Regions from separate parts of the Janthinobacterium sp. 1_2014MBL_MicDiv genome, predicted to be linked through region 1. Evidence: predicted binding sites of a transcription regulator. Region 1 holds the regulator's gene; the other holds the start of a gene.
What was found. The regulator FNR, encoded in region 1, switches genes on or off when oxygen is low (the NO sensors DNR and NnrR bind a similar motif). The targets are predictions, from matches to a motif close to TTGATNNNNATCAA.
Positions count from the first base shown of each region.

Region 2: YQ44_RS12670 (XrtA system polysaccharide chain length determinant) is a predicted target of FNR. The motif match lies at 1,982-1,995, and genes of this name have one in related genera.

Region 1 covers NZ_CP011319.1:6,170,421-6,174,632, reverse strand. Annotated here, with positions in the region: gene ccoG (cytochrome c oxidase accessory protein CcoG) at 1-1,008, shown strand, start outside; gene YQ44_RS26815 (FixH family protein) at 1,064-1,588, shown strand; gene fnr (fumarate/nitrate reduction transcriptional regulator Fnr) at 1,714-2,472, opposite strand; gene YQ44_RS26805 (response regulator) at 2,723-4,212, shown strand, end outside.
Region 2 covers NZ_CP011319.1:2,887,903-2,892,114, forward strand. Annotated here, with positions in the region: gene YQ44_RS12655 (S1 family peptidase) at 1-299, shown strand, start outside; gene YQ44_RS12660 (N-acyl amino acid synthase FeeM domain-containing protein) at 303-1,049, opposite strand; gene YQ44_RS12665 (XrtA/PEP-CTERM system exopolysaccharide export protein) at 1,250-1,870, opposite strand; gene YQ44_RS12670 (XrtA system polysaccharide chain length determinant) at 2,133-3,662, shown strand; gene YQ44_RS12675 (XrtA-associated tyrosine autokinase) at 3,689-4,212, shown strand, end outside.

The DNA.
Region 1 (4,212 bases):
GCGCGCATGGCCCTCGACAAGCAGGGCCCGTCGCTGCGCAAGACGGCCAAGAAGACGGCCAAGCACCTGGTGTGGGGCGCCATCGCCCTGTGGACGGGCTTTACCTTCGTCGGCTACTTCACGCCGATCAAGGAACTCGCCCATTCCGTGCAAACGCTGAACTTCGGCCCGTGGGAATGGTTCTGGGTGCTGTTCTACAGCCTGGCCACCTATGGCAACGCGGGCTGGCTGCGCGAGCAGGTGTGCAAATACATGTGCCCCTACGCGCGCTTCCAGAGCGCCATGTTCGACCAGGACACCCTGATCATCACCTATGACGCCAAGCGGGGCGAACCGCGCGGTGCGTTGAGCAAGAAGGCCGGCAACAACGACAAGCTGGGCGACTGCATCGACTGTACCCTGTGCGTGCAGGTGTGTCCGACCGGCATCGATATCCGCAACGGCCTGCAGTATGAATGCATCGGCTGCGCCGCCTGCGTCGATGCCTGCAACAGCGTGATGGACAAGGTCGACCGGCCACGCGGACTGGTACGCTACAGTACCGACCATGCGATGGAAAACAACTTCGACTCGAAGCAGATCCGCCAGCGCGCCATGCGCCCGCGCGTGCTGATCTACACCTCCATCCTGGCCCTGATCATCATCGCCGTGTGTACCTCGCTGGCCCTGCGCACGCCGCTGAAGATGGACGTCATCCGCGACCGCGGCTCGATGGGGCGCGAAGTGGAAGATGGCATGATCGAGAACGTCTACCGCCTGCAGATCATGAACACTTCGGAGCAAAGCCAGAGCTTCAGGATCAGCGTTGCCGGCTTGCCGGGCCTGACCTTGCTGACGCGCGATGAAGTGACCTTGCAGGCAACGGAAACGCTGGGCTGGCCGATCCGCCTGCGCGTGCCGCACGGCGTGGGAGAGAAGGGCTCGAACAAGATCACGATCGAGCTGCAGTCGCTGGACGACCCGTCGCTGCACGTGCGCGAAAGCGCCGTGTTCATCGTGCCACGTTAAGCAGGAAAGGCGGCAGGAATCCCCGTGTTCTTGCCGCCGTCACAAGGAGAAAACAATGTCCGACAGTCTGAAACTGCAAGCCCCCGCCGCGCCCTGGTACAAGCACCGCTGGCCATGGCTGCTGATGATCGGTCCCGGGCTGTCCGTCGTCGTCGGCAGCTTCATGGGCTATATCGCGTTTACGCAACCCGACGCGCTGGTGGTGGGCGACTATTACAAGCAGGGCAAGGCCATCAACCAGGACTTGCGGCGCGATACGGCCGCCAGCAACCTGGCCATGTCGACCAGCCTGGCGTACGACGTGGCGCAAGCACGCCTGACGGGTTCCGTGCACAGCTTCGGCAAGGCTTACCAGGCGCCGCTGCAGCTGCACCTGGCGCACGCGACCTTGCCGGAAAAGGATATCAAGCTGCTGGTGCAGCCCGACGCCATGGGCAACTTCTCGGTGGCGCTGCCGATGCTCGAGCGCAGCCGCTGGCAGGTGCTGGTGGAAAACAATACGCGCGAGTGGCGCCTGTCGGGCATCTGGACCTGGCCCGCGCAGCGCAGCATCGCGCTGCATGCGGACGAGGAACTGTAAGGCACTGCGCCGGGGAAAACCGTGGCGGGCGCCAGTGATGGGCGGCCGAGCAGCGCAGCTGTGCCGGTGTACAGCGCGCAGCGCAAGCCACAAAGCGCGACGCGCAGCAGGTTTTGACAGTGCCGTTATTTGCAGGTGTCGGTGCCGGCCGTAATGGCTTTTAATTTTGCCGGCTGCAGGATCTCGATCTCGCGGTTCGACACGCGCAGCCAGCCTTCCTTCTTGAACTTCGACAGCAAGCGGCTGACGCTCTCGATGGTCAGGCCCAGGTAGTTGCCGATTTCCTCGCGCGACATGCGCAACTGGAAGTTGCTGCCCGAATAGCCGCGCGCCTCGTAGCGCGACGCCAGGTTGACGATGAAGGCGGCAAAACGCTGCGTCGCCTGCATATTGCCCAGCAACAGCATCACGCTTTGCTCGCGCGTGATTTCCTGGCTCATCATGCGGTGGAAATGGCGCAGCAGGGTGGGCATATTGCCCAGCAATTGTTCCAGGCTGGAAAACGGGATTTCACACACTTCGCTGTCTTCCAGCGCCACGGCATTGCAGTGGTGGCGGTCGGCGCTGATGGCGTCCATGCCCAGCAGTTCGCCAGCCATCTGGAAGCCCGTCACCTGCTCTTCGCCGCCCGGATTGATCTGGTAAGTCTTGAAGTGGCCCAGGCGGATCGCGTACAGGTTCTGGAACGAGTCGCCGATGCGGAACAGCGAGGCGCCGCGCGCGACCTTGCGGCGACGGCCGATAATCTGGTCCAGCCTGTCCATGTCGCCCACGTCGAGGCCCATCGGCAGGCACAATTGATGCATGCTGCACGTCGAGCAGCGCGCACGCAACGCTTCCACGTTCACGGCGGGCAAGGCTGGAGAGAGTAGCGCTTCTGTCATGTCATTACCTTTTTGAAAATGCAATAACAAGTTTACTGCATAGCGCGCTTGCCTGTGCCATTTTCCCCGTCATTCACGCTAATTTCGCTGAATAAACGACGTCCTGCATTTAATTTTATGGCAACATCGTCAATTGCTGCTTTGACGGCGGGAATTTACGCGGCCGGCGCTTGCCAAGTTGCTGTATTGATAGGAAAATTCCTGACAGCATTATCTGCCGCCTGTCCCTTCGGGGACTGAAAAGGAAATCATGAAGCCTCTCGGCATTAAAGCAAAAGTCGCGCTGGCCACCAGCCTGACCTCGATCGCCATGATCGCCCTGGTCACCATGATCCAGGTCAAGCACATGCGCGACGATTTCACGCAAGTGCTGCTGGTCCAGCAAACGGCCCTGATCGAGCGCACGGCCGAAGAGCTCGACGACAAGTTGGCGATGCTGCTCGACATCATCACCCAGACGGCGCGCCACCAGCCGCCCGCCCTCATGGCCGACGCCGGCGCATTGCGCGAGTACTACACGCAGCGCGCCATGCTGGCCCTGTTCGACGACGTGCTGGTGCTCGACACGCAGGGCAAGGTGGTGGCCAACGTGCCCGAGGTGCCGGGACGCAACGGCACCGACGTGACGGACCGCGATTACTTCCATACCGTCATGCGCACGAAACAGGCGATGATCACGCAACCGATGCTGGGCAAGACCAGCCACTTGCCCATCGTGCAGATGGTCGCGCCCGTGCTGGACAAGAACGGCGCCGTGGCCGGCATCGTGATCGGCGTGCTGCGCCTGTACAAGGACAATATGCTGGGCCACCTGCGCACGGCCAAGGTGGGCAAGAGCGGCTATTACTTCATCCTCACGCGCGAAGCCGTGCCGCGCTACGTGCTGTACCCCGATACCAGCCGCCTGCTGCAGCCGCGCGCGCCGAACGCCAACCAGACCACCACGCAGCTGCTGAAAGAAGACGGCGAAGGCAGCATGGTCAGCACCAACAGCCGCGGCATCACGGCCGTCAACAGCTTCAAGCGATTGAAATCCGTGAACTGGCTGCTGGCCGCCTCGTTGCCCGTGGCCGACGCGTTCGAGCCGTTCAACGGCGTACTGTCACGGCTGGTACTCTGGAGCATCTGCGCCTCGCTGCTGGCCGCGGCCGTGCTGGGCTGGGTCACCGTGCGCCTGCTGTCGCCGCTGGTGCGCCTGCGCGACACCCTGCTGTCGCTGCGCGCCTCGGGCAACCGCTTCACCCCCGTGCCGGTGCAGCAGCGCGACGAGATCGGCGAGCTGACGGAAGCGTTCAACGGCCTGATGGGCGAGCGCGACCGGCTGCAGCACGAGCTCGAGGCGCGCGCGGCGGAGCTGGAGCAGGAGCGCGACCGGGCCGAGGCGGCCAACCGCGCGAAGAGCGATTTCGTGGCCAACATGAGCCATGAAATCCGCACACCGCTCAATGCCGTGCTGGGCATGGTGTATTTGCTCGGCAATACCAAGCTCAACACCGAGCAGCGCAAGTACCTGACCATGGTACGCGTGGCGGGCCAGTCGTTATTGGGCATCCTCAACGATGTGCTCGATTTTTCCAAGATCGAGGCGCGCCGCATGGATCTGTCTCCCGTCGAGTTCGACCTCGATGAAGTCATGAATACCCTCGCCACGACGATGACCATGAATGCCGGCGAGAAAGAACTCGAGCTGGCCATCGCCGTCGAACCCGACGTGCCGCGCCGCCTCGTCGGCGACGCCCA
Region 2 (4,212 bases), 3.2 Mb from region 1:
GCGCCACCGTGTCGTCGCTGACGCCCGTCGTCATGCCCAGCGAAAACGCGCAGCGGCTCGATGCGCGGCGCCTGGCGCAGTTGCAAAAATCGCCGTACACCGTGTTCCAGCTGGACGCGACGGCGTATCCGGGCAGCAGCGGCAGCCCGCTGTTCGATCCCGAGACGGGACTCGTTTATGGCATCGTCAACATGGTCTACGTGAAAGGCTTGAAAGAAACGGCCATCAGCGCGCCCAGCGGCATCACCTACGCGATACCGGGCAACCACATGCAGGCGATCCTGCTGAAAAATAAATGAATTTCAGTTACGTCCCTGCCGCAGGCGGTCGGTAATACCAGGCTCATCCCATGTTGGAAAAAAAAAGGGGTAAAACGACCGTTCTCCCCCATGTTGTTCCATCAGGCCGCCATATTTGCGGATCTGCGCTCCCATGTAATCGAGGTCGAGCCGCAGCAGCACGGCCGGCGCCCCCACGCGCGTGCATTCGCGCTCGCCGCCGAAGTCCTTGAAGCCGAGCATGCGCTTGTAAAACACCACGTGACGCGGGTTGACTTCGATCACGTAATCCGTAAAGCCGTGGATATTGTGGGCATAGATATAAGAAATATGAATCAGCGCGGCAAAGACGCGCTTGCTGACGCCCTTGTCGATGGCCAGGCGCGACGGCTCGCACAGGCGGCGCCCCTCTTCGCGCAGCACGTCGAGCTTGTCGCGGAAGTTTTCATCGGCGGGCAAGCCCGTCTCGTCATTGTCCAGGCACAGGGTCATGGTGCCGACCGTCGTGCCGGCCGTTTCCGCGAACAGGGTGATCTTGTTCAGCGCATGCGTGATGCCAGGGTCGACCGCATAACCGCGCCAGCCGTACATCTTGCGGATCAGCAGGCTGGCCGCTTCGCGGCGGCCGCGCGAATTGGCCATGCGGATATGGAAGCGCTGCAGGTCGAGCTCGTGCTCCATGGCCGGGTCGATCTTGCCTTCGCCCACCACCAGGTCGCTGAATTCGCCCGGCGTGTCGAAGGAAATAATAGGTTCATCTTCAAAGCTCATCTTGTCCTCGCGTTCATCGGCCGCCCGTCGAGACGGACTGAAGCCAATGCCTTGTGACAAGTAGAGAACTGGAGAAGTTCCCGCTTCCGCTGAAAAAAACAGAAGAAAGTGCGTATTCAATAGCAAAATTACATGATTAAATTTGCCCGCGAGTACAAATTTATAAATAAAAGTGCTGTTTTGACAGCACTGTTAATGTTTTAAAAAAAGCTCTCCGGTATCAGCAACACGTCGCCCGGACGCATCATGACGTTCGCCGAAATATCGCCATTCTTCAATAGATCGTCGAGCCGCACGCGCAGCTGCTGCTGGCTGCCATCGCGCAGGCGGATGATGCTGGCCTTGTTGCCCGCGGCGAAATCGGTGATGCCGCCGACGGCGATCAGCACGTCCATCAGCGACATGCCGAGCCGGTATGGCAGCGCCTGCGGCTTGGCCGCCTCGCCGATGACGCGGATCTGCTCGCCATACGGCCCCGAGAAGTTGGTGACGATGACGGTCACCACCGGTTGCTGGATGAACTTGCTCAACGCCTGCTCGATGTCGCGCGCCAGCTGGGTCGACGTCTTGCCGCTCGCTTCCAGGTCTTCCACCAGCGGCGTGGTGATCTTGCCGTCGGGCCGCACGGCCACCGTCAGCGACACTTCCGGGTTGCGCCAGACGATGATGTTGACGGAATCGCCCGGCCCGATCAGGTAGTCGTGCTGGGGCGCGCTGTCGTCGGCGGGCGCCAGCGGATGACGCGTGCCGCAGGCGCCCAGCAGGCCGCCCGCCGCCAGGGCCAGCGCGCGCAGGACTAAGGTACGGCGGAACAGATTCATGCTGGGCCTCTTCGAGTCGATGGCGCACCAGGTGGCGCACCAAGCCGCCGGCCGCGCAGAAGCAGCCTGGGCCGCGAACTCCTATGATTATTAAAACGCGGCAAGGGAACCTTGAGGCGTATCAAGAAGCAATCATCTTGGGAAATCTTGCCCGGCAACGGTCCTATACTTTGCTTACTCGACAAGCATTTGCCGCATCGGGCTGCCGTTTCCACGCCGCCGGCCCCGCTATTGCGCAGCATCGTCACCGGAAGGAAGCGACATGGAGCAATTGATACAGCAACTGCTGTCCAGCCTGAAGGGCATCTGGAAATACCGCTGGCATGCCGTGCTCGTCGCCTGGCTGGTGAGCATCGCCGGCTTCATCAAGGTCATCACCCTGCCCGACGATTACCAGACCCGGGCGCGCGTGTTTGTCGATACGCAAACCATCCTCAAGCCGCTGATGGCCGGCATGACCAGCGTGCCGAACACGGAGCAGCAGGTGGCCATCATGAGCCGCACCCTGCTCAGCCGTCCCAACGTGGAGCGCGTCATGCGCATGGTCGACCTCGACCTCGACTCGAAGACCGTGCGCGAACATGAGGCCCAGCTCGATGACCTGATGAGCCGCATCAAGATCAGCGGCACGAATGCCTACGATATCTACACCATCAGCTACAACGGGCGCGACCCGAAGCTGGTGCGCGACGTCGTGCAAAGCCTGCTGACCATCTTTGTCGAAGGCAGTTTCCAGGGGAAAAAAGGCGATTCGCAGAAAGCCGTGCAATTCATCGACGAGCAGATCAAGAATTACGAGGACAAGCTGAGCGCGGCGGAAAACCTCGTGAAGGAATTCAAGATCCGCAACAACCTGCTGCTGCCGCGCCAGGGCATCGACTATGGCAGCCAGCTGCTGATGTCGTCCGATAGCCTGAACAATGCCAAGCTGGAACTGGTCGAGGCGGAACAGTCGCGCAAGGCCATCCTCAGCCAGATCGAAGGCGACGAACCGGTGCTCGACCTTGAACCGAACGCGGCCGCCATCACGAATCCCGAACTCGACGAGCGCATCGCCTCGCTCAACAAGAACCTCGACAGCCTGCGCATGCAGTTTACAGAATTGCATCCCGATATTATTTCCTCGAAGCGCCTGGTGGCCCAGCTGGAAGAACGCAAGATCGAGGAAAGCAAGCTGAAGGCGGCGTCCGGCGATCCGGGCAAGAATTACAGCCCCATGCTGCAGCAGCTGAAAGTGGCGCTGACGGACGCCGACGCCAAGGTGGCCGCCATCAAGGCCCGCGTGCAGGAATACAGCGCGCGCAACGAGCGGCTGCTGGCGCAAAGCAATGCCGTGCCCGAGGTGGAATCGCAGCTGGCGCAGCTCAACCGCGACTACATCATCAACAAGGAAAACTATGAAAAGCTGATCGGCCGGCGCGAAGCGGCCAAGCTGTCGGGCGAACTCAGTTCCACCACCGACATGATGGCCTTCAAGATCATCGACCCGCCCACCGTGCAGTACGCGCCCGTCGGCCCGAACCGCCCACTGCTGTTCAGCGCGGCGCTGGGCGCGGCCCTGGTGGCCGGCATCGCCACGGCCCTCCTGATCAGCCAGGTGCGCCCCACCTTCCTCAGTCCGGCCGAACTGCGCGAAGCGACGGGCTTGAGCGTGCTGGGCACCGTGTCGATGAACTGGACGCCGCTGCAGCAGGTGCGCCGCCGGCGCGCCCGCTATGGCTTCGGCGCCTGCCTCGGCAGCCTGTTCATGCTGTACGGCGTGGTCATGACGGCCGCGCTGCTGAAATTCTAAGCCAGGGCCTGGCCCGGGGAGCAAGCATGCATAGCAACGGCAAGGAAGAACCGAACATGGGGCGCGTGGACGAGGCCGGCGTGCCGCCTGGCGCCGATGGTGCGTCCGAAGCGGCGGCGCAGCTATCGCCGCGCTACCGCACCCTGAACCTGGCCCGGCTGCAGGAACAGGGCATGCTCACGCACGACGGCGGACGCAGTTCCGTGGCCGAGGATTTCCGCATCATCAAGCGCCCGCTGCTGCGCCAGGCGCGCGCCGGCGGCGCCGAGGCCATCCGCCACGGCAACCTGATCGTCGTCACCAGCGCCATGCCCGGCGAAGGCAAGACCTACTGCGCCGTCAACCTGGCCATGAGCATCGCCATGGAGATGGATATCACGGTGCTGCTGGTGGACGCCGACGTGGCGCGCCCGTCCGTGCTGAAAGTGCTGGGCCTGGCGCCGGAACCGGGGCTGATGGACGTGCTGCTCGACGAGCAGCTGGAAATGGCGGACGTCATCCTGAAGACGAATGTCGCCAACCTGAGCATCCTGCCGGCCGGGCGCAGCAA